One region of the Kitasatospora sp. NBC_00458 genome, then DNA from elsewhere that is predicted to be linked to it. Evidence: riboswitches for the same ligand, from Rfam matches in the RefSeq annotation. Region 1 holds a riboswitch; each other region holds the start of a gene.
What was found. Region 1 has a riboswitch for cyclic di-AMP ahead of OG550_RS30055 (glycoside hydrolase family 16 protein). Riboswitches for the same ligand answer to the same signal wherever they lie in the genome.
Positions count from the first base shown of each region.

Region 1 (7,735 bases):
GGTCGACGACCAGGAGCAGGAGATCGGGGTGCGCTGCATCGCGCTCGCGGTGCCGGGTTCGCCCACCCCGACGGCGCTGTCGGTGTCCGGTCCGGAGGCCCGGATCCGGGCGCTGGAGGAGCAGGTCGGCACCGCCTCGCTGGTGCCGGTGATGCACGGGATCGCGGCCCGGCTGGGGCAGGTCCTGGCCCCCTGACCGGGCGCCGCCGGAGGTCTCCCGCGCAGGAAGTCGGCGCCGTCGACTTCCTGCGCCCGCGTTCGCCCAGTGGAGCGACCCGAGGGCGGGTTGCCCCGGCGGCGGGGGAAGGGTCGGTCACTGTGGGTCGGGACGTGCCCGCGACGGCGCGGGGCGCACGAACGCAGAGGCAGGGTGAGCGGCGATGTCGCGCAGAGGGTCCGTACGAAGCTTCCTCGGCAGGTCGTTGACGGTGGGGTCCGCGCTGGTGGCGCTGGCCGCCGGACCGGCGTGGGCGTGTCCGGACGACGGCCCGGCGGCGGGCACCGATCCGGGCAAGGAGAACGCGGCGGCCGCGCCCGCGGTGACCCCGGCGCCCTCCGACTCGGACCTGGAGGTGGTCCGGCTGGACCCGGACGCCGCCGCCCCCGGCGGCACCACCACGGTGCACGCCTTCATCGGCAACGGCGGACCGGACCGGACGGCCTCCGCGTTCACCGTCGTGGTCACCCTGCCGGAGGGGGTGACGGCCGAGGGGCCGTTCTTCCCGGAGAACTGCTACGAGTTCCAGAACGGCCACCGGGTGCGCTGCACCTTCCCGGCCGGACTCGGCGTCTTCCGCAGCGCGACCGCCCTGATCCCGGTCCGGCTCGCCCCCACCGTCCCCCTCGGCGAGCTGTCCGGCGGCTACGTCGCGGTGCGCAGCGACGACGACCGCAACGAGGCCAACAACCGGCAGCCGTTCACGATCCAGGTCGTGCAGACCGCCTGAGACCGCCCGCCCCGGCCGGGGCGGGCGGTCTCCACGGACGCCGGGTTCCCGTCCGGACGGCTTTGCAAAGTGTCACTTTGCAAAGTGCCGTCCGCCGGGTCGGCGTCCTCGCGGGCACGTCCTCGCGGGCACGTCCTCGCGGGCACGTCCTCGCGGGTACGACCTAGCGGTAGACCCGGACGTAGTCCGCGGCGAAGGTGATCGGCGCAGTGCCCTGGGGCGCGGGGTGGTACTGCCCCGCGCTCAGGGACAGGTTGAGGATCAGGTACGCGGACCAGTCGGTGCCGACGCCCTTGCCGTCCGAGAAGACCTTGACCCCGTTGACGTACCAGTCCACGGACGTGGCGCCGTAGTGGGTGCCGATGGTGACCCAGCCGTCCTTCGAGATCGCCTTGGCGTCCGTGTAGTACAGGTGGCCGGGCTTGACGTGGTTGGTCAGCTCCAGCAGGTTCGGGTTGTCGGGGTGGTACTCGAAGGTGTCGATCTCCCCGTTGCCGTTCTTCCAGGTCCAGAGCGCCGGCCAGGCGCCGGTGCCGGCGGGGAGCTTGACCCGGGTCTCGGCGTAGTCGCCGGTCTTCACCTGGAAGCCCTCGCTGGAGTACTCGGTGGTGAGCAGTCCGGTGTCCCAGGACTGCTTGCCGTTCTCCAGCTTGTTGGCGCCCGGCTTGGCGGTGAAGGTGGCGGCGCCGCCCGAGACGGTGACGTTGTTCTTGTTCAGCCAGTCGAGCTTGTTGTCGTCCGGGTTGTGGTTGCCGTAGTGGTAGGCGCTGCTGCGGTCGCCGGTCCAGCGGGAACCGTAGGCGACGGGGCCGCTGAACTCGTCCGACCAGGTCAGCTTCTTGCCCGCGACGGGGGCGCCGGTGGCGGGCGGCGTGGTCGGCGTCGGGGTGGGGGTCGGCGTCGGGGTGACGGCGGAGGAGACCACGAGCTGGCGGGAGGGCAGGTTGTGCCAGGCGCCGCCGAGGTCCTGCCAGAAGCCGAACTGGGTGTAGGTGCCGGCCGCCAGGGTGCGCGAGCCGGTGGTGATCGACAGGCCGCTCGGGCAGATCTGCGCGTTGCTCGCGCTGCCGGGGAAGTCGAGGTTGCGGCCGGCCGCGTCACGGATGCCGACCCCGACGGTCTTGGCCGTGAAGCAGGCCGAGGAGTGGACGCTCAGCGACGCGGCCGAGGCCTTGCCGGCGACCATCGCGGCCGGGGTGAGGCCGTCCTGGGTGACGGTGGGCGCGGCCGCGGCGGGCGCGGTGGCGGCCTGGGCACCGGTGAGGGCCGGGACGCCGAGCAGGCCGGCGCCGGTGACGGCGAGCGCTCCGGTGACGGCCAGGGCGGCGGTGCGGCCCCGGTGGGAGGGGCGGGCGTGGCGGGGCGCGTGGCGCCGGGCAGGCTGCTGCTGCGGGGCAGTGGGCATGGCTTGGTCCTCTGCGACGCCTGCGAGGTGAGCTGTCGGGTTCGGGCTGAGGTTGCCCGGCCGCCTGTGGAGCGGCTTCACCCCTAGCCTCGGTCCGGGGCGCGGGGGCGCACGGACCGGGGCACTGACCTTGGGTCCCCCGCTCCCGTCCGCTGTGGTGCTCGGGTGCCGGCCGGCGGGTGGACAGGACTCGGCGTCCCGACGGCGGGAGTCCGCTGACAGCGGACGCCCCTGCAGGCTAGGCAGGCCGTCGGGGGCCGGACAACTCCGTACGGGCGGTTGTCGCGCAGGTCACAGGCCGGGCCGCGCGGATGATCAACGTGCCTGCGGAGTTGATCAGTTGGCGCGGCCGCTCCGGCCCGCACCCCCGCCGGGGCGGGTTCCGGCCCCGGCGGGGCCCCGTTCGCGCGGCCCGGAGGGTCCGGCGGGCCCGGGAGCCCGGTGCGCCCGGCGGAACGGGGAGCCGGGTGGGGCCGGACCGGGTGGGGCCGCCGCGGGTCCGGCGCGGGCACCGGTCCGCAGGCTGTCGCCCGATGCCCGAGTACGCCGCGAAAGACGGGGCAGTCGGATAGGTTGGAGATCCAACCCGTGCCGGAACCGTCCGGACACACCGAGTACCGCATGAGAGACGAGGACCAGCCCCACCATGACCGCCCCCCTGCCCGGCTTCGCCGGCCGCACCTTCCTGTTCCAGGTCGACAACGGCGCGGCCTTCCGCAACGCCTACTCGGCCGACGGCAAGCGGCTGCGCTGGGAGGGCCTCGGCGAGTCGGCCGGTCAGTGGGAGGACGTCGCCCTGCACGTCGCCGAGGTCGGGCCGCAGGTGTACTTCGTCAGCTGGACCGAGCAGAGCGGCATCACCGTCAGCCACGTCATGGACCTCGGCCGGATGACGGTCCGCGCGTTCTGGACGTACGAGGGCGAGGGCGGCCGGGTCGGCGAGCTGCACACCGGCACGCTGCAGTCCGTGGCCTGAGGCCCGTCGGGCCGGTCCCCCGAGGTGCGGGCCGGTCCCCCGAGGTGCCGGCCGGGACCGGTCAGACCGGCTGGTCGGACGACCGGCCCGGCACCACCAGGCGCTGGGAGATCCACTCCAGCGAGGACGGGAGCAGCTTGCTCCAGGTCTCGAAGTTGTGGCCGCCGGTCTCCAGCATGCTGTAGGAGACCTTCATCGGGCTGCGCACGGCGGCCACGAACGCCTCCGTCTCGCGCCGGTAGTTGCCGTCGCCCTCCTTGGTGCCGGCCAGCAGGACGGCGACCCCGGGCTGCGGGAGGTTCTTGAGGCGCCACATCAGGTCCGCCTCGTTGCGCCGCTGCTCGCTGCCCTTGAAGAGGTCCCCGGTGGTCGGGTCCTCCGCGGCCTGGTAGTAGCCGGAGAGCGAGACGGCGGTCGGGTAGACCTCCGGGTGGCGCATGGCCAGCTTGAGCGCGCAGTAGCCGCCGGTCGAGTTGCCCATGAACGCCCACGCCCGCGGGTCGGCGGAGACCCGGTAGGTCGCCTGGATCGCCGAGGGCACGTCCTTGGTGAAGTACGTCTCGGACTGGGCGCCGCCCGGGATGTCCTCGCACTCGGTGTCCTGCGGCAGTGCGGGCGAGGGGCGGACCAGCACCAGCACGGTCGGCTGCATCCGGCCCTCCTGGAGCAGCTTGAGCGCCGCGCCCGGGTAGTTCAGCCGGGTCACCAGGTTCTTGGCGATGCCGGGGAAGCCGGTGCTGACGACCAGTGCGGGGAACTGCGTCTGCTCGTACTCCGGCTGGAAGTACTGCGGCGGCAGGTAGACGTAGCCCTCGGTCGACAGCCGGGTGGTGGCACCGTCGATGCGGACCTCGCGGATCTCGCCGGACTGCCTGGGGTCGCGGCCGAGCGCCCCGCCGCCCTTCACCTCGGCGTGCCCGATGGTCTCGACGCGCAGCCGGCCGGACGCGTCCGCCTTGTTGTGGATGACCACCGGGCCGCTGTCGCCCGTCCCCAGCAGGTCGTCCCAACTGCTGTAGAAGGCGAAGTAGTTGTTGGCCACCAGGCCCAGCGCGGCGAGCACGGTGAGCTGGGTCGCGCACAGCGCGCCGATCCGGCCGAGCACCGCCTGCCACGTCCGCTTCGACAGTCTCGGCCACAGCCAGACCGTCCCGGCCATCGCCGCGACGGCGATCAGGACGGTCAGTGCCAGCACCTTGTGGCTCGTCAGACCCATGTCTTGTTTGCTCCCACGCCTCGTACTCCCCCGCCCCCGGGGGAAGGACACCCGGGAGGGCCGCCCTGGTTCCCCGTTCGCAACGGGGCCGTCGCCGGGGCGCGACCACCCACCCTAGCGGTCCGCGGCGGGGCTCCGGACCCGCCGACCAGCGGTAATCGCCTCGGTCTCCGGTAGGAGGCGCGCACCCGGCGACGCGTCGGCCACCCGTGGCCGAAGCGCCGGAGAACGGTGGCCGAACGCGGGTCCGCACGCCGGGCGCCGCCGCGGGCGGGGGGCTCCGGGGAGGGACCGGGCGACGAGGGGCCGCCGGAGCACGGGATTTCGGCGGAGCGGGGGATGCGCGCGGGGAGGTACGGGGCGCGGCCGGACCGGCAGGCGCCGGAGCGCGGACGGCGGGAGGGGCGCGTACCGGGGAAGGGCGCGGACGGCGGGGAGGGTCTCCGCCGCGCCGCGGCTGGGGGTCCGTCAGCTGACGCGGGCCCAGAGGCCGAGGCCCGCGGTGAGCTCCCGCATGCAGCGGGCGCCGAGCTCCCGGGGTGAGCCGGGGCCGGTGGGGGCGGCCCCGGAGGCGGCCCACTGCTCCAGCGCGACCCGGATGGCGGTGGTGGCCGCGGCGGCGGCGAGCCGGATCTCCAGCGCGTCGGTGCCCTGCGGGCAGCGGGCGGCGATCGCGGCGCGCAGCCGCTCCTCGGAGTCGGCGTGCACCCGCTGCCAGACCGAGGCGAGCCGGGGGTCGCGGAGCAGGTCGCGGGTCCACTGCATGGCCTCGACGGCGTCCGCGTCGGGCGGGGTCAGCGACTCGGCCGCCGAGCGCTCCAGCGCCTCGCGGACCGGCAGGCCCGCCGAGCCGTCGGCGAAGAGCCGCACCCAGCGCTCGCCGCCGGCCGCGAGCAGCGGCGCGACGGCGTCCTCCTTCTCCGAGAAGTAGCGGTAGAAGGTGCGCAGCGAGATGCCCGAGGCGTGGGCGACCTCCTCGGCGGTGGTCGCCTCGGCCCCGCGTGCGGCGAAGAGCGCGGCGGCCGCGCGGGCGATCTCCAGCCGGGTGATCTCACGGCGGCGCTGGTTGAGGGTGGGGCGTCCGGTCACGGGGTCAGGGTACGCGGGCGGCGATCCCTCTGGCACGTCGCGTCGGCACGGCACATCCAGCATGAGTGACACGTCAGGCCTTTTTGGCATGACGTGCCACATAGGCATACGGTGCCAATGAGGTCGCGAGACCACGAACGGAACGGAGTACCACCATGGAGCGCTTCACCGGACGGAACGTCCTGGTCACCGGCGGCGGCTCGGGCATCGGCCGGGCCACCGTGCACCGGATCCTCGCCGAGGGCGGGCGGGTCGTCGCCGTCGACGTCAACGAGGACGGGCTCAAGGGCACCCTGGAGCGGGCGGCCTCGGACGGCACCGCCGGCCGCCTCACCACCGCCGCGCTCGACGTGTCCGACGAGGCCGCCGTCCGCACCGGGGTCGCCGGGGCCGTGGCCGGGCTCGGCGGGCTGGACGTCCTGGTCAACGCGGCCGGCATCCTGCGCTCCTCGCACACCCACGAGACCGGCCTGGACTTCTGGAACAGGCTGATCGCGGTCAACCTGACCGGCACGTTCCTGATGACCCGCGAGGCACTGCCCGCCCTGCTCGCGGGCGGCCGGGGCGTGGTGGTGAACTTCAGCTCCACCTCCGCGACCTTCGCCCACCCCTACATGGCCGCGTACGCCGCGACCAAGGGCGGCATCCAGTCCTTCACCCACGCGATCGCCGCCGAGTACGCCGGGCGGGGCCTGCGCGCGGTCTGCGTCGCGCCGGGCAGCATCGACAGCGGCATGACCAACGACCCGGGCCTGCCCGCGGACGCCGATCTCGGCCTGCTCGCCAAGCTCTCCCCCGCCCTCGGCCGGGGCTTCGCCGGCCCGGAGACGGTCGCCGGCGTGATCGCCATGCTGGCCTCGGAGGACGGCGCCTTCGTCACCGGGACCGAGATCCGGATCGACGGCGGCACGCACATGTGAGACGGCGCGCCCCGGGGCGCGGCTCCGGAGCGGGTGCCCCCGTCACCCGCCCCGGAGCCGCCACTCGGCGGCGAAGGCCCGGGCCGGGTTGTCGACGAGGATCCGCTCCGGGAGCTCCCGGCCGAACTCGCGGGAGAGCCGCGGCGCGAGGGCGGTGAGGAGGTGCGCCGGGCCGGGGGCGTGACGGGCGGACCCGGTGGTGGTGTCACCCCCGAGCAGCACCTGGTCCGCACGGCCGTCCTCCACCAGCGCGGCGACGGTGTCGAACAGGTGGTGGTCGGTCGCGTGGTTGGCGCGGGAGGGACCGTCCAGGGCCAGGAAGGCGCCCGATGCGGCGAGGTCCCGGTGCAGCCGCAGGTCGGGGTGGCGGTTGAGGTGGCCGAGGATCACCCGCCGCGGATCGACGCCGTGGCCGCCGCAGAGCAGGTCGAGCACCTCGGGCGCGGCGGTGCCGAGTTCGTGGTGCACGGCGATCGGCGCACCGGTCGCGTGGTGCGCCTCGGCGGCGGCGGCCATGACGCGGCGGGTGTGCGGGCCGAGGCCGTGGTAGTCGCCCGCCACCTTGACCAGTCCGGCCCGGACCCCCGCGGGCGCGCCCCGCAGTCCGGTGGTGAGCTCCGCCGTGAACAGTTCGGCGAGCCCGTCGTAGCGCCGCTCCAGCTCCACCGGGTCGTAGTGGACGGCCTGGTGGAGCCCGGTCGCCGCGACCAGGTGCACGCCGGAGGCCCGGGAGAGGTCGGCGAGCGCGTCGGCCCGGCGCCCCATTCCGTACGGGGTCCACTGGACCATCGCCCGGCCGCCGGCCGCCGCGAAGGTCCGCAGCACCGATCCGGCGGCGGCCGGGTCGTCGAGTTCCTCGCCGGGCAGCCGGGGGCTGCGCAGGAACAGGTGGTCGTGCGCGTCGCAGGTGCCGAGGTCGGCGGGGTCGATGTCGCCGAGGACGGTCCGGACCGAGGGGCGGACGGTGTTCACGCCGCCCCGACCCCGGTGCGGGAACCCGCCCCTGCCTCCGCGCCCGCGCCCGACTCCGTGTCCGCGCCCGTTCCCGCGTCGGTGTCCGTTCTCGCTTCGGCGCCCGCTTCGGCGAAGGTCGCGGCCGCGACGCGCAGTCCGGCCAGGGCCTTGGGGACACCGACGTAGGGCGCGAGGTGGACGAGGACCTCGGTGACCTCCTCCCTCGTC
Region 1 is NZ_CP107904.1:7,361,785-7,369,519, reverse strand. It holds gene OG550_RS30065 (IclR family transcriptional regulator) at 1-196, shown strand, start outside; gene OG550_RS30060 (hypothetical protein) at 423-947, shown strand; gene OG550_RS30055 (glycoside hydrolase family 16 protein) at 1,111-2,352, opposite strand; cyclic di-AMP (ydaO/yuaA leader) riboswitch at 2,376-2,444, opposite strand; gene OG550_RS30050 (phenolic acid decarboxylase) at 2,999-3,328, shown strand; gene OG550_RS30045 (alpha/beta hydrolase) at 3,390-4,544, opposite strand; gene OG550_RS30040 (TetR family transcriptional regulator) at 5,013-5,633, opposite strand; gene OG550_RS30035 (SDR family NAD(P)-dependent oxidoreductase) at 5,789-6,553, shown strand; gene OG550_RS30030 (phosphotriesterase family protein) at 6,596-7,525, opposite strand; gene OG550_RS30025 (carboxymuconolactone decarboxylase family protein) at 7,522-7,735, opposite strand, start outside.

Region 2 (7,735 bases), 2.0 Mb from region 1:
GAGATCGTCGCCGAGACCGGGGACGGCCGGGAGGCGGTCGAGCTGGTCCGGCGGCACCGTCCGGACGTCGCCGTGCTGGACATCCGGATGCCCGGCACGGACGGCATCGCCGCCGCCGCCGAGATCCGCCGGGTGGCCGCCACCACCCGGACCGGGGCCCCCACCGGGATCGTCATGCTGACGACGTTCGGCGAGGACGACTACATCCTGCGGGCCCTCGGCGGCGGTGCCAACGGCTTCCTGATCAAGTCGGGCGAGCCCGAGGAGCTGATCGCCGGGGTGCGGGCGGTGGCGGACGGTGCCGCGTACCTCTCACCCAGGGTGGCCGCCCGGGTGGTGGCCCACCTCGCCGCCGGGACCGCCGGACCGGCCGACCGTCGCACCGCCGCCCGTGAACAGGTGGCCGGGCTCACCACCCGGGAGCGGGACGTGCTGGCGCTGGTCGCGGCCGGGCTGTCCAACGGTCAGATCGCCCGCCGGATCGGCGTGGTGGAGGGCACCGTGAAGGGCCACGTGAGCTCCGTCCTGGCGCGGCTGGGGGTGGCCAACCGGGCGGCGGCCGCCGTGCTCGCCCACGAGGCCGGTCTGACCGAGGCCCCCCGGGCCTGACGCCGGGACCCGGGGCCCGGCCGGGGGCGACGCTGCGGACGGGGCGGTTATGGCGGTCATGGCGGACGGGGCGGTCGCGGCGGACGCTGCGGGCGCCACCGGGACGGCCGGTGTGACGGGAGCGGGGCCCGGGGCCCGCAGCAGCGGGCCGAGCAACCGGACCCCGCCCAGAGCGCCGACCGCCACCGTCGCCGGAGCGAGCAGGGCGACGACCACCGCCGCCGTGACCGTCCCGCCCAGGGCGGCCCCGGCGAGCACGTCGTGCGGGTAGTGCACGCCCGCCGCGACCCGCAGGGCGGCGGTGCCGAGGCCGACCGGGAGGACCAGCCAGGTCCAGCGCGGGCGCAGCAGCACCAGTCCGGCGGCCAGCGCGACGGCCAGGGTCGCGTGGTTGCTGGGGAACGACCAGTCCCCGGGCGGCGGGCACTCGGCGAGAGCGGTGGCCGGCAGACCGGACAGCGCGCGGCAGGGCCGTTCCTCGTCGATCACGACCTTCAGTGCCTCGCTCGCCGCGTACGCGAGGACCGTGCCGAGGCCGGTGAGCGCCACGCCCGCGACCGTACGGGTGTCCCGTCGCCGCCGCGCCGTCCACCAGCAGAGCACCAGCAGCAGGCCCAGCACCAGCAGTCCGGCCTCGGTCGCGGGCTCCAGCAGCCCGACGAGCCGGTCCGGTGCGTCGGCGACGGCGTCCGCCACCCGCCGGTAGCCGGCGGCCGAGGCGCCGGCGACCACCCGGACCGGCTCGTCGCCGCCACCGCGCTCGGGCGCCAGAACGCCGACCAGGCCGGTCCCCAGCGCAGGAAGCCCGACCGCGAGGGCCACCCGCGCACCGGTCGTCCGCCCGCCCGCCGTCCGCCCGCCCGCCGTCCGTCTCCTGTCCGTTCGCTCCCCGGCCGCTCGCCTCCCGGGGGTGTCGGCCCGGCTCGCTCTGTCACCCCTGCTGTCCGTGTTTCCCCTGACCGTTTTCGACATGATCGGGACGGTAGGAGCAGTGGGCAGGCCACGGCCCGACCCGAAAGTCAGACGACGACCCCGACGATCGTCAGGGTTGACGCCCGGGTTGCTCCGTACGGATGACCCGTTCGGGCCACGGTCCGCGCCGGGGCCGCCGGCCCGGCCTAGGCTCGGGGCGAACGCCGGGCCGCTCGTGGCCTCGCCCCTCGCCGTCCCGCCGGGCCGTCGCCCCGGAAGCCTCCCGGAGGCCCGCCATGCACCGTCGTCGGACCGCCGTCGCCGGTGCCCTGCTGGCCGCCGCGGCGTTGACCGCCTGCGGGAGCCCCGGGCTGACGGCGGGCACCGCGGCACTGCTCGGCGGTCGGCGGATCCCGGTCGGGGCGGTGGAGGCCCGGGTGGCCGAACTCCGGCACGTGACCGGCGGCGCGTCGGCAGACGCACGGCACGAGCCGGACGGGCTGGTCCGGCGGGCCGTCACCGACCTGGTGCTCGACGCGGTGGTGGCCCGGGCGGTGGCCGAACGGGGGCCGGCGGTCGGTGCCGCCGAGGTGGCGGCGGCCCGCGCGGCGGAGGAGGAACGGTACGGCGGCGGGGAGCCGCTGGTCAGGGCACTGGCCGCGCTGGGCGTACCGGGCGGGGCGATCGACGACTACGTCCGCCGACGGCTGGGCATCCGCCGCCTCGCCGCCGCGGCCGGTGAGGACGCCGGTACCCCGGCGGGCGACAGGGCGGTCCGCCGGGCGCTGGCCGCCGCCGCGACCGCCCTCCAGCTGCGCGTCAACCCCCGCTACGGGACCTGGGACCCGGACCACGTCACGCTCGCCCCCACCACCCACCCCTGGCTGACCCGCTGACCGCAGCAGGCGAGGCCGGCGCGGTGCGGAGCGGGAGGTCGGCGGGTCCGGCTTTCCGCGTGGTGGGTGTGGCCGGGTGCTCGGCGTGGTGCGGAGCGGGAGGTCGGCGGGTCCGGCTAGCTGCGCCGGCGGGCGCGGTGGGGGTGGCCCGGCGGTTGTGGCCGGGGGTGCCCGGCGGGACGTGGAGCAGGGCGTCGGCGAGGTCGGCCGGCCGCTCGGGGCCGGGCCGGGGGGAGGCGAAACCCGGGAGCGGGGAGGCTGCGGTGCCGGGTAGGTTCGGGGGTGTGACGACGAATCCTCCGGGCGCGAAGCTGGTCCTCCTCACCACCACTCACCGGGTGGCCCCCGGCCTGCTCTCCTGGCCCGCCTGGGAGGCACTGCGGTCGGCGGGGCGGGTGCTCGCGGGGGACGCCGGGCATCCGCAGCTCGCTCCCGTGCGCCAGGCCGGCGTCGAGGTGGAGGTCGTGGCGCCCGGCTCCGCGCCGGCGCTGGCCAGGCTGCTGACCGGCCAGCCGGCCGGGGCGGGCCCGACGGTCTGGCTGGGCGGCCCGGACGGCGATCCCGGGCTGACCGACGCGCTGGCGCGCCTCGCGGTGGAGCACGCGGGCGAGGTGCCGGAGATCGAGGTGCTGCCCGGCTCGTACGACCTGCCGGGCGCCCGCCTGCTGGACCTGGTCTCCGTGATGGACCGCCTCCGCTCGCCGGGCGGCTGCCCGTGGGACGCCGAGCAGACCCACGCCAGTCTGGTGAAGTACCTGGTCGAGGAGGCCTACGAGCTGGTCGAGGCGATCGAGGAGGGCGACCGCGACACGCTCCGCGAGGAGCTGGGGGACGTCCTGCTGCAGGTCTTCTTCCACTCCCGGATCGCCGAGGAGCACCCCACGGACCCCTTCTCGGTGGACGACGTGGCGGGTGACATCGTCGAGAAGCTGATGTACCGCCACCCGCACGTGTTCGGGGACGCCGAGGCGGCGGGTTCGGCCGAGGTGGAGGCGAACTGGGAGACGCTGAAGGCCGCGGAGAAGTCGGATCGCGAGTCGGTGCTGGACGGCGTGCCGGCCGGGCTGCCGTCGCTGGCGTACGCGGCGAAGCTGGTGTCGCGGGTGCGCCGGTCCGGGTTCGGGGGCGTGCCGGACGAGGCGTACGAGCTGCCCGCGGAGCTCACGGCGGAGTCGGCGGGCGGGCTGCTGCTCGCGGTGGCCCAGCGCGCGCACGACGCGGGGGTGGACGTGGACGCGGCGCTGCGGGCGGCGGCACGCGGCTACCGCGACGCCGTCCGTGCGGCCGAGGGCCTCAAGCCCGAGTAGCCGACCGAGGCCGAGTAGTCCGCGCCGCCCGCGCGGCCCGAGCAGCCCGAGTAGCCCGTTCCGCCCGCGCGGCCGGCTCCGCCCGCGCCCCCGCCCCCTCAGACCCGCGCGACGTCCTCCACGGGCCGCCGCCGCTGCGCCGGGACGACCTCGCCGATCGCCTCGCCGACCAGCGCGACCAGTTCCGCGAGCCGCTCCAGGTCGAGGTGGGCGGGCAGTTCGGCGAGCGAGACGATCCGCTCGCCGCCCGGTCCGGCCACACAGAACAGGTCGATCGGTCCCAGGTGCTTCTCGGCGGTGTCGACGAGGGCGGCGACGTCGCTGGGGCGGCGGATGTCGCCGCAGACGCCGACGACCGGACAGCCCGGTCGGTCGAGCTCCGTCGCGAGGTCCTCGGCGATGCCGACCTGCTGGTCGGCGATGAGGAGCCCGGCGGCTCCGGCGGCCGTGAACCTGCGGGCGAGGTCGGCCCCCGACCCGCCGTTGAGTACTGCGATCACGACGACCGAACCGGTGACCCGCATGGTGTTGCTCCTCCCTGTGGGCGGCTCCGCACCGGCGCCCACGGACATCTTGCGGAGGATCGTAGGCACGTCCTGACCCCCCGCAACAGGGAATACCCCTCAGGTGACCAGGCTCACGCCTCCCGGGTCCGGAGTACACCCGGGATACCGTCCTCCCATGCCAGTTCAGCCCGCCTCCGACCGCCCTCCGCTCTTCACCTGGGAGTTCGCCGCCGACCCGTACCCGGCGTACGCCTGGCTCCGGGAGCACGAGCCGGTGCACCGCACCACCCTGCCGAGCGGGGTGGAGGCGTGGCTGGTGACGCGGTACGCGGACGCCCGGCAGGCGCTGGCGGACGGCCGGCTCTCGAAGAACCCGGTGCACCACAGCGGGCAGGCGCACCGCACCGGCCGGGTGGGCATCCCGGGGGAGCGCCAGGCCGACCTGATGACGCACCTGCTGAACATCGACCCGCCGGACCACACCCGGCTGCGCCGCCTGGTGTCGAAGGCGTTCACGCCGCGCCGGGTGGCGGCCTTCGAGCCCCGGGTGCAGCAGCTGACCGACCGGCTGATCGACGGCTTCGCGCAGCGCGGGAGCGCCGACCTCATCCACGAGTTCGCCTTCCCGCTCCCCATCTACGCGATCTGCGACATGCTCGGGGTGCCGCCGGAGGACCAGGACGACTTCCGGGACTGGGCCGGGATGATGATCCGGCACGGCGGTGGTCAGCGCGGTGGCGTGGGGCGCGCGGTGAAGAGGATGCGCGCGTACCTGGCGGAGCTGATCCACCGCAAGCGGGCGGACCCCGGGGACGACCTGATCTCCGGGCTGATCCGGGCCAGCGACCACGGTGAGCACCTCACCGAGAACGAGGCCGCGGCGATGGCCTTCATCCTGCTCTTCGCCGGGTTCGAGACGACCGTCAACCTGATCGGCAACGGCACCTACGCGCTGCTGCGCAACCAGGGGCAGCGGGCGCTGCTCCAGGATTCGATCGCCCGGGGCGAGAGCGGTCTGCTGGAGACCGGGATCGAGGAACTCCTCCGCTACGACGGGCCGGTGGAGCTGGCGACCTGGCGGTTCGCGACCAGCCCACTGACCATCGGCGGAGTGGAGATCCCGGTCGGTGACCCGGTGCTGGTGGTGCTCGCGGCGGCGGACCGCGATCCGGCGCGGTTCGCCGACGAGAACACCCTCGACCTGGCGCGCGCGGACAACCCGCACCTGGGCTTCGGGCACGGCATCCACTACTGCATCGGCGCCCCGCTGGCCCGGTTGGAGGGGAGGGCCGCGCTGGCCACCCTGCTCACCCGGCTGCCCGATCTGCGGCTCGCGGGCAGTCCCGGGGACCTGCGGTGGCGCGGTGGTCTGATCATGCGTGGACTTCGTGAACTTCCGGTGGAATTCACCCCGGAGAAAGCGCCCACGGAGGCTCCTACCGGACCTTCCGCCGACACTCCGGCTGTCGGCTGACCCGGCCCGCGACACGCTGACGGCGGGTCTCCGGCGCGCCTCTGTGCGTGGGTTGAACCACCATCAACCCGGACATAGCGCCTCTGTTGGTGGGCAATCGATCGCCTGACGTGATTTCCGTGTGATACCGACGATATGAGCTTGTGATTGCTCCGCGGATCTGTCTACTCTCCCTGGAGTTCGCAGCTGCGAGCCCCGAGCACGGAACGCCGAGTCCTGCCCGCCGTGCCCCGGGAAACCGACCAGACCCTGGGCAGGGGCGGGGGAACCAGGTTTGTTGCCGTCCCCACGGCTTGGGGTGAAGCCGCCTCGTGCGGCCGGGCCACCTCCCGGTCCGAACCCGACAGCTCACCTCGCAGGCGTGCGGAGAGGGACCTTCATGCTGTTCGTTGGAAACGGCCGTCACCGTCGTCGCACCCAGACCGAGAAGGCCATCGCCGTAGCCGGTGTCGCCGGCGTCGGCCTGGCGATGCCGATCCTCAGCGCCACCGGCGCCTCCGCCGCCCCGGTCTCCACCTGGGACGCCGTCGCCCAGTGCGAGGCGGGCGGCAACTGGAGCATCAACACCGGCAACGGCTTCTACGGCGGCCTGCAGTTCACCTCCAGCACCTGGAAGGCGTTCGGCGGCACCGCGTACGCGCCGCAGGCCAACCAGGCCTCCAAGGCGCAGCAGATCTCGGTGGCGGAGAAGGTCCTCGCCTCGCAGGGCCCGGGCGCCTGGCCGGTCTGCTCCAAGAAGGCCGGTCTGAGCAAGGGCGGCGCCCCGGCGTCGGTCGACACCTCGGCGGACTCCTCGGCGGACGCCAAGCCGGCGGCCCAGCAGCCGACGGCGCCGAAGCACGCCTCGCCGAAGCCCGAGACGCCGAAGCCCGCCCAGCAGCCGCAGCAGGCCCCGAAGCACGCCGCCCCCAAGCCGCAGGCCCAGCCGCAGCAGCAGGCCCCGAAGCCGCAGGCCGAGCAGTACGTGCAGCAGCGCGCCGAGCAGGCCCAGCCGCAGGTGCAGCAGAACGCGCAGGCCCCGTCGTTCGCCGGCAAGGCCGGCTGGGACGCCGACGCGAAGGTGTTCTGGTACCAGAACAACGGCGCCTGGTACTGGACCAGCCACCAGAGCGTCTACCAGCAGTACGCCGCCCCGGCCGCCGCCCAGAGTGCCCCGGCCGCCCAGAGCGCTCCGGCCGCCCAGCAGCGCGCCGGCCACGGCTACACCGTCCAGGCCGGTGACACGCTCGCCGGCATCGCCGCCGGCCAGGGCGTCTCCGGCGGCTGGCAGGCGCTGTACGACGGCAACCGCGGCACGGTCGGCGGCGACCCGGACCTGATCGTCCCCGGCCAGGTGCTGACCCTCGGCTGATGCCGGTCCGCTCCGTCCGGCCCGCACGGTCCGTCCGGCCCGCTCCGTCCGTTCGGGCCGGGCCGGTTCGACCGGGCCGGGCCGTCCGGTCGACGGACCGGCGGCAGGGGGGCGGGGCCGGCCGGTCTCGTCCCCCTTCGTCCGGATCCGGCCCCTCCCCGTGGGTCAACCAGGTGAACTACCGGTGGGTAGCAGTGCCACACGCTGAGACGGGACCGAGGCCGACGTGGCCCGGAGAGCCCGTGCGGTTAGGCTCTGGTCGTAACGACTCCGCAATCGTCCGGCCGACAGCACCCCACCGTCAGCCGAACCGTCTTCCGCTAGGAGATGCCTCGTGCCGTCCATCGATGTCGTCGTAGCCCGTGAGATCCTCGACTCGCGTGGCAACCCCACGGTCGAGGTCGAGGTCGGCCTCGACGACGGCAGCACCGGCCGTGCCGCTGTCCCGTCGGGTGCCTCCACCGGTGCCTTCGAGGCGCTGGAGCTCCGCGACGGCGACAAGAACCGCTACTTCGGCAAGGGCGTGGAGAAGGCCGTCCTGGCCGTCATCGAGCAGATCGGCCCGGAGCTGGTGGGCTACGACGCCACCGAGCAGCGCCTGATCGACCAGGCCATGCTCGACCTGGACGCCACCCCGGACAAGTCCTCGCTGGGCGCCAACGCCATCCTGGGCGTCTCGC
Region 2 is NZ_CP107904.1:5,332,231-5,339,965, forward strand. It holds gene OG550_RS22215 (response regulator transcription factor) at 1-609, shown strand, start outside; partial or broken gene OG550_RS22220 (phosphatase PAP2 family protein) at 877-1,581, opposite strand; gene OG550_RS22225 (hypothetical protein) at 1,818-2,417, shown strand; gene OG550_RS22230 (MazG family protein) at 2,702-3,724, shown strand; gene OG550_RS22235 (SDR family NAD(P)-dependent oxidoreductase) at 3,823-4,248, opposite strand; gene OG550_RS22240 (cytochrome P450 family protein) at 4,406-5,704, shown strand; cyclic di-AMP (ydaO/yuaA leader) riboswitch at 5,935-6,082, shown strand; gene OG550_RS22245 (LysM peptidoglycan-binding domain-containing protein) at 6,084-7,055, shown strand; gene eno (phosphopyruvate hydratase) at 7,390-7,735, shown strand, end outside.
Region 2: it holds a riboswitch for cyclic di-AMP, as region 1 does, so the genes downstream of both, OG550_RS22245 (LysM peptidoglycan-binding domain-containing protein) here and OG550_RS30055 (glycoside hydrolase family 16 protein) in region 1, are expected to answer to the same signal.

Region 3 (7,735 bases), 4.7 Mb from region 1:
CGCAGTCGCTGCGCCAGTACGCCAAGTTCACCCCGGCCCGCCGGGCCAAGTACGCCGCGACCGCGCTGGCCGCCGCGCTGGAGTCCGAGCCGGCCTTCCGGGTGCGGATAGCGGAGCGGCTGAGACTGGGCCAGCCCGATCTGGTCCGGGCCCTGGAGGCGGGCACCGTGCCGGGCGCCGCCGATCCGATGGACGTGGCCGCGGCCGCCTACCTGGTCCGTTCGGCGGGCTGGAGCCGGCTGGTCGCGGAGGCGGGCGAGGAGGCCGAGCGGGCCGGCGCCGAGGGCGCGGCGGCCGAGGCGGCCCGGCTGGTGGAGAAGCTGCAGGCCGAGCTGACGGAGCTGAGGGCCGCCGCGCGGGCCGACCTGGACCGGCACCGGGCCGAGTCGGAGGACGTCCGCAAGGAGGCCGAGTCGCTCCGCCGGAAGGTCCGTTCGCTGGAGAGCGACACCCGCCGGGCGCAGGCCGAGACCCGCAAGCTGGCCGCCGAGCTGGAGGCGGTCAGGGCGCAGACGGCGGCCGAGCGGAGCGCCGGCGAGAGCGAGACGCGGCGGCTGCGGCACCGGGTGACGGAGCTGGAGAACGCCGTGGAGCAGGGCCGCCGGTCGGCCCGCGAGGGGCGCAGCGTCGAGGACATGCGGCTGCGGCTGCTGCTGGACACCGTCCTGCAGTCGGCCCAGGGGCTGCAGCGGGAGCTGGCGCTGCCGGTGTCGCAGATCCGTCCGGCGGACCTGGTGGAGGCGGTGGTGCCGGGCTCGGCCTCGCCGCACGACGTGGCGCGGCGCGGCCTGGCGGAGGACGACCCGGCGCTGCTGGACCAGCTGCTGGCGATCCCGCAGGTCCATCTGGTGGTGGACGGCTACAACGTGACCAAGACCGGCTACCCGACGCTGCCGCTGGAGCAGCAGCGGATCCGGCTGCTGGGCGGGCTGGCGATGCTGGCCCAGCGCACCCAGGCGGAGGTCACCTGTGTGTTCGACGGCCAGGACCTGGACGTGCCGGTGATCATGGCGCCGCCGCGCGGGGTGCGAGTGCGGTTCAGCCGGACGGGGGAGACGGCGGACGAGCTGATCCGCCGGCTGGTGCGGGCCGAGCCGCAGGGGCGCCCGGTGGTGGTGGTCTCCACCGACCGGGAGGTCGCGGAGGGCGTGCGGAAGGCCGGCGCGCGCCCCGTGGCCTCCGTCCTGCTGCTCAACCGGCTGGCCCGGCCGTAACCGTCCCCCGGATCCGGGGGACGGGAATGACGCCTGGTCAGTGCCCGGGTTGCGGTGATGTGCGGATCTCGTGAAGTCAGGGCGGGGGAGACGGGTTCACGCCAACGGGGGAGTGGCGCAATGCGTGGATCTTCACTAGGGTCTGGCGTCAAACCTATTTTCCGGATTCTCACCCGAACAGGTGAGTCCATTGGAAGAAGGAGCCGGTCTTTTGGCCTCCCACCGCCGTCCCAAGCAGCCCAGCCGCGCGCGGGTGTCCGTGCTCACTGCGGCCGCTGCGACCGCGGTCGCCCTCTCCGCCCAGGTCGCCGCGCACGCCGCGCCCAGCCCGTCCCCCAAGAAGGAGGACGTGAAGGCGCAGATCGACCAGTTGCAGGAGGAGGCCGAGCAGGCCACCGAGCGCTACAACGGCGCCAAGGAGCGGACCGACCAGCTGCGCAAGCAGGCCGACCAGCTCCAGGACCAGGTGGCCCGCGGTCAGGAGCAGATGACCCAGCTTCAGGCCGGGCTGGCCGAGGTGGCCGGTGCGCAGTACCGCACCGGCGGCATCGACCCGTCGGTCCAGCTGATGCTCTCCTCGGACCCGTCCGGCTACCTGGACAAGGCCTCCAGCGTCCAGCAGGCCAGCTCCAGCCAGACCGAGGCGCTGAAGGGTCTCCAGGACCAGCAGCGCCGGCTGGACCAGCAGAAGGCCGAGGCGGCCGCCGTACTGGCCTCGCTGGACACCACCACCAAGGACCTCAACCAGTCCAAGGCCGAGGTCAACAAGAAGCTCAAGGAAGCCCAGGACCTGCTGAACTCGCTCAGCGCCGCCGACCGCGCGGCCCTGAAGGCGGCCCAGCAGCAGCAGGAGCGGGCCTCCCGCGGCGGCACCGAGCGGCCCGACCTGGGCGCGCTGCCGCAGGCCTCCGGCATGGCCGGCGCCGCGGTCGCCAACGCGATGGCCCAGCAGGGCAAGCCGTACGGCTGGGGCTCCACCGGTCCGAACAGCTTCGACTGCTCCGGTCTGATGGTCTGGGCGTACGGCAAGGCCGGCGTCTCGCTGCCGCGCACCTCGCAGGCGCAGGGCAACTACGGCACCCGGGTGCCGTCGCTCGCCGAGGCGCAGCCGGGCGACCTCATCATCTACCGCGACGACCGCAGCCACGTCGCCATGTACATCGGCAACGGCATGGTGGTGCACGCGCCGCGCACCGGCGACGTGATCAAGGTGATGAAGGCCGACGGCATGAAGATCAACACGATTCGCCGCGTCTGACGCCGCAGGGGCCGCCGGGGCGTCCGACCGCCTGACGGTCCGCCACGACACGCCCGCGGGCCCGCCGAAGGCCCTGTGATCCGCGCCACCTCCGAACGGGGGTGGCGCGGTCGTTTCGGGCGCGGGTTCGGCCGCGGGGTGAGGAACGATCAGCTCCGTGTGGAGCGGCGATCACACATGGTCATATTCACAAAAGAACTTGGGTATTCTTCTGGCTTTTTTCCGACAAGGATTTGAACGGATCACGGATCTGTTACTAGGGTCGTGTCTCGAACCACCGCACAGTCGATCACCCAGCCTGGGTGGCGGCGGGGGTTTACCGCCGAGTTCGTGAAGCAGCGGGACGGGCCAGTCGCCCGTCCGAGTGAGAGGCCCGCACCGCGGGTGGCTGTGGACCGGAGCCGGGGAACCACGTTCCTCCGGGGTGAATCGGCGCCAGGTCGGCCGCGGGAGCGGACGGTGAGGCGTCGTAGGGCACGCTTCCGCCCGAACCCGTCAGCTCACCCGGTAGGCGGATGAGGAAGAAGGAGTCCGCCTTCGTGGCGTCCCATCGTCGTCCCAAGCCCGCCGGCCGTACCCGGGTCTCGATCCTGACCGGTCTCGCCGCCGCCACCGTCGCGCTCTCCGCGCAGACCGGCGCCCACGCCGACCCGGCCCCGACCAAGGACCAGGTCAAGGAGCAGGTCGACCAGCTCAACGAGCAGGCCGAGATCGCGACCGAGAAGTTCAACGGCGCCCAGGCCAAGCAGCAGGAGCTGCAGAAGCAGGTCGGTGAGCTGCAGGACAAGGTGGCCCGCCAGCAGGCCGTGGTGACCGAGGCGCAGGGCGGCCTCTCCGAGATCGCCGGCGAGCAGTACCGCACCGGCGGCATATCGCAGACCGTCCAGCTGATGCTCTCCTCCAGCCCGGACAACTTCCTGAACCAGGCCGACGCCCTCAACCAGGCCGGGTCGACCCAGTCCGGCGCGCTGAAGGAGCTCCAGGAGCAGCAGCGCAGGCTCGACCAGGACCGCACCGAGACCCAGGGCAAGCTTGCCGAGCTGGAGGCGACCACCCAGCAGCTGAAGGCCTCCAAGGAGGAGGTCCAGGGCAAGCTGACGAAGGCCCAGGACCTGCTCAACACCCTCACCGAGCAGGAGCGCCAGGCGATCCGCGCGGCCGAGGAGAAGGCCGCCGCCGAGGCCAAGGCGAAGGCGGACGCCGCCAAGGCCGAGGCCGCCAAGGCCGCCAAGGCGAAGGCCGACGCCGAGCGCGCCTCCCGGGACAACGAGCGCAGCAACCTGAGCGCGCCGTCCGCCGCCCCGTCGGCGCCCGCGGCCTCCTCGGCCCCCGCCGCCGCCGCGCCCAAGCCGGCCGCACCCGCCGCCAACAGCTCGCGCGCCGCCGCCGCGATCGCCGCGGCCGAGAGCAAGCTCGGCGCCCCGTACGTCTACGGCGCCACCGGTCCGAGCAGCTTCGACTGCTCCGGCCTCACCGGCTGGGCCTACGCCCAGGCGGGCGTGTCGCTGCCGCGCACCTCGCAGGCGCAGGCCGGTGCCGGCACCCGGATCGGCTCGGACATCTCCCAGGCCCAGCCCGGCGACCTGGTGATCTTCTACGGCGACCGGCACCACGTCGGCATCTACGTCGGCGGCGGCCAGGTCATCCACGCCCCCAAGCCGGGTGCCTCGGTCCGCTACGAGGCGGCGTCCAACATGCCGGTCAACTCCATCGTGCGCCTCTGATCCCCGATCACGCGGCCTGCGCAGGCCCGGTCCCCCCACGCGGGAGGCCGGGCCTGCGGCTTTTCCGCCACTCGTGCTGATGTCCGAAAAGGAGTCAAATATTCGGGTTGGGAGGGGTTTGGACTCGGTTGCCCGGACTCGCTAACGTCTGCCACCGGACTCCCGCTACCAGCCGCCCTCCCCGGGGCGGCGGCGGACCCTGCCGCAGGATCGGAGCCGACGCCGCATGCCCGTGCACCGCCGTTCCCCGCTGTCAGGCGCGCACGCCCTAGCCCGGGCGCTGGTGCTCACCGCGGCGGCCACCACCGCGCTGGGCGTCGCGACCGGAGGCACCGCCCAGGCCGCGCCCGGCTCCCCGGACGGGCCCGCCGGCCGCAAGGACGTCAAGGCCCAGGTGGAGCAGCTCTACGACGAGGCCGAGCAGGCGTCCGAGCGGTACAACGCCGCCCAGGAGGCCCAGCAGAAGCTCCAGCACGAGACCGGCACCCTCCAGCAGCAGATCGCCGTGGCCCAGGACGAGCTGAACCGGCTCCGCGGCGACCTCGGCGCGGTGGCCGGCGCCGAGTACCGCGGCGGCGGCATGGCGCAGACCGTCCAGCTGATGCTCTCCACCGACCCGGAGGGCTACCTCTCCCGGGCCCGCAGCCTCGACCAGGCCGCCGAGCGGCAGAACGAGACGCTCCGCGAGGTGATCGCCCGCCAGCGCGGGCTGGACCAGCGCCGGGCCGAGACCTCCGCCAAGCTCGCCGAACTGGACCAGACCCGCAAGGCGCTCGCCGAGGGCAAGCAGCAGATCCAGCAGCGGCTCGCCAAGGCGCAGCGGCTCCTCAACAGCCTCGGCGCCGTCGAGCGGGCCAGGCTGGCGGCGCAGGACGCCAGGGAGGCCGAGCAGCGCGCCACCCGCGGCACCGACCGGCTGGACCTCGGCACCACGCCGCCCGCCTCCGAGCGAGGCGCCGCCGCGCTGGCCGCCGCCGTGAGGATGATCGGCTCGCCCTACGTGTACGGATCCACCGGGCCCAAGGCGTTCGACTGTTCCGGTCTGATGTACTGGAGCTGGCGGCAGGCCGGAGTGACCCTGCCGCGCACCTCGCAGGCCCAGGCGTACGCCGGCCGGCGGGTCGGCCTCTCCGATGCGCGGCCGGGAGACCTGGTGATCTTCTACCGGGACATGCACCACGTCGGGATGTACGCCGGCGGCGGGGTGATCGTGCACGCCCCCTACCCGGGCGCCAAGGTCCGCTACGAGAGCGTCAACGCGATGCCGGTCGCGGGGGTGATCCGGCTCTGAGCCGCCCCGGCCCCCCTCCGGCCGCCGCCCCGGACGCCCCGGGCGGCGGCCGTGCGCTGTCCCGGCGCGGCGCCCTGCTGCTCGCGGCCGCCGGACTCGCCCAGCTCTCGCTGCCCGGGGCGGGCCCGGCCGGGCCCGCGGCGGCCGCCTCCGACGGGCACGCCGAGGCGCTGGCGGTGCTGGACGAGCGGGCCCGGGCCCTGACCGGGGGGCCGCCGGAGCTCCCGCTCCGGGCGGTCTACCGCAACCTGCTGCTCGGCCCGGCGGACGCCGCGGGCCGGTGCTCCGCCACCGCCGAGCTGGCGGTCACGGTGACCGGGTACGACGAGGAGCCGGTGGTGCACCCGCGCAGGCTGGCGCTGGCCGGGAGCGGCGGCCGGCTGCGGGTGGAGCGGGAGGAGGGCGCCGGCGGTCCGCCGCCGCTGTGGGACCTCGGAACCGTCCGGGCCGCGGCCGGCGGGCGCTGCCTGGTGCTCGGCCTGGCCGACCCGGCCGCACTGGCCGGGCTGGCCGCCGTCGGCGACCGGGCCGTCCCGGCGGTCGAGGAGGTCTGGGGCGCCGCCTGGGCGGGCCGGCTGCTGCTCCAACTGCCCTCCACCGAGGAACAGTTCGCCCGGCTGGTGGAGGACGGTTCGCCCGGCTGGGCGGGGATGGCGGCGGTCACCGTCGCGGCGCCCGGGGCACCCCGGCACGCCCCGGCCGACCGGATCGTGATCAACCCGGCGGCGTACGGGCGGCTGAGCGCCTTCGGCCGCCAGGTGGTGACCACGCACGAGGCGGTCCACGTGGCGACCCGGGCCGACACCCGGGCCTGGACGCCGCTCTGGCTCTCCGAGGGGGCCGCCGACTGGACGGGGTACCGCGGTTCCGGCCGCCCGGCCCGGCAGATCGCCCCCGAACTGGCCCGGGACGTCGCCGCCGGGAGGCTGCCCGCGGCGCTGCCGGAGGACCGGGCCTTCACGGCCGGCGCCGACGGCCTCGCCCAGGCCTACGAGCAGGCCTGGCTGGCCTGCGACCTGATCGCCCGCCGGTACGGGCCGCAGCGGCTGGTGGCGTTCTACCGGGCGGTCGGCGAGGCCGCTCCGGGGGCCGACCGGGAGGCCTGGCTGGACCGACTCTGCCGGGACCGGCTGGGCCTCGGCCTCGCCGAGTTCACCCGGCTCTGGCTCGCGGAGGTCCGGGGCCTCGCGGCCTAGCCGTCGTGACCCGGCCGCTGTGACCTAGCGGTCGCTCCGGACGGTCGGCCGGTCGATGCCGTCCAGCAGGTCCTGCTCGTACGCGATGCCGGGCCGGACCGAGTAGGCGGCGGACGGGACGGGCTCCGGCGGGGCCAGCACGACCGTCTCCGGGAGCCGCTCGGTGCGCCGGGTGGAGCGCCAGAGCCGGACGCAGGAGAGCACGGTGGCGGCCAGCAGCAGCAGGTTGCGCAGGGTCAGCACGGTGATCGCGGTCGGCTTGCTGGCGACCACGTCGCCGAAGATCAGCGGGAACTCCACCAGGGTCAGCGGGGTCGCGGCCAGGATCAGGAGGGCGACCGGCCGCTGGCTGGTCCCCCGGACGGTCAGGCACACCGCGGCCACGCCGACCAGCCAGACCAGGTACTGCGGGCTGATCACCCGGCTGGTCACGGTGAAGATCAGCAGTGCGGCCAGCGCCGCGTCGTACATGGTGGCGGCGTTCCGCCGGCGGGCGGTGAACCGCCAGAGCAGCAGCCAGGCGAAGCCCAGCACCGAGCCGGCCAGCATCACCTTGGAGATCACCGGCACCCACGGCCCGAGCATCTCCACCGAGCCGTAGTTCATCAGGACCTTGCCGTCCCAGGCGCCGGCGATCCGGGCGAAGTGGATCGGCAGCGCGCCGACCGACTCGACCTCGATGCCGCGGTCCTTCTGGAACGTCAGGAACTCGAACGCGCCGTTCATCCCGGCCGCCAGCAGGAAGCCGATCGAGGCGGCCGCGGCGGCCGCGGCCGTCCAGGAGCGGCGGGTGCGCCGGCCGGACGGGGTGCCGATCAGGCCGAGCAGCGGCCAGATCTTGACGATCCCGCCGAGGCCCAGCAGCAGTCCGCCGACCGCCGGGCGGCGGATCAGCGCCAGCAGGCCCGCCACCGCGATCGCGGTGACGATCACGTCGTAGCGGTTGTAGATCATCGGGCCGAGCAGCGGCACACCGGCCACCCAGACCCAGGCGCCGGTCAGGGCCCGGCCCTTGCGCAGTCCGGTGCGGACCAGCACGGCCATCGCGGCGG
Region 3 is NZ_CP107904.1:2,641,867-2,649,601, reverse strand. It holds gene OG550_RS10395 (NYN domain-containing protein) at 1-1,214, shown strand, start outside; gene OG550_RS10390 (C40 family peptidase) at 1,426-2,472, shown strand; cyclic di-AMP (ydaO/yuaA leader) riboswitch at 2,849-3,001, shown strand; gene OG550_RS10385 (C40 family peptidase) at 2,988-4,196, shown strand; gene OG550_RS10380 (C40 family peptidase) at 4,423-5,487, shown strand; gene OG550_RS10375 (hypothetical protein) at 5,664-6,683, shown strand; gene OG550_RS10370 (glycosyltransferase family 87 protein) at 6,708-7,735, opposite strand, start outside.
Region 3: it holds a riboswitch for cyclic di-AMP, as region 1 does, so the genes downstream of both, OG550_RS10385 (C40 family peptidase) here and OG550_RS30055 (glycoside hydrolase family 16 protein) in region 1, are expected to answer to the same signal.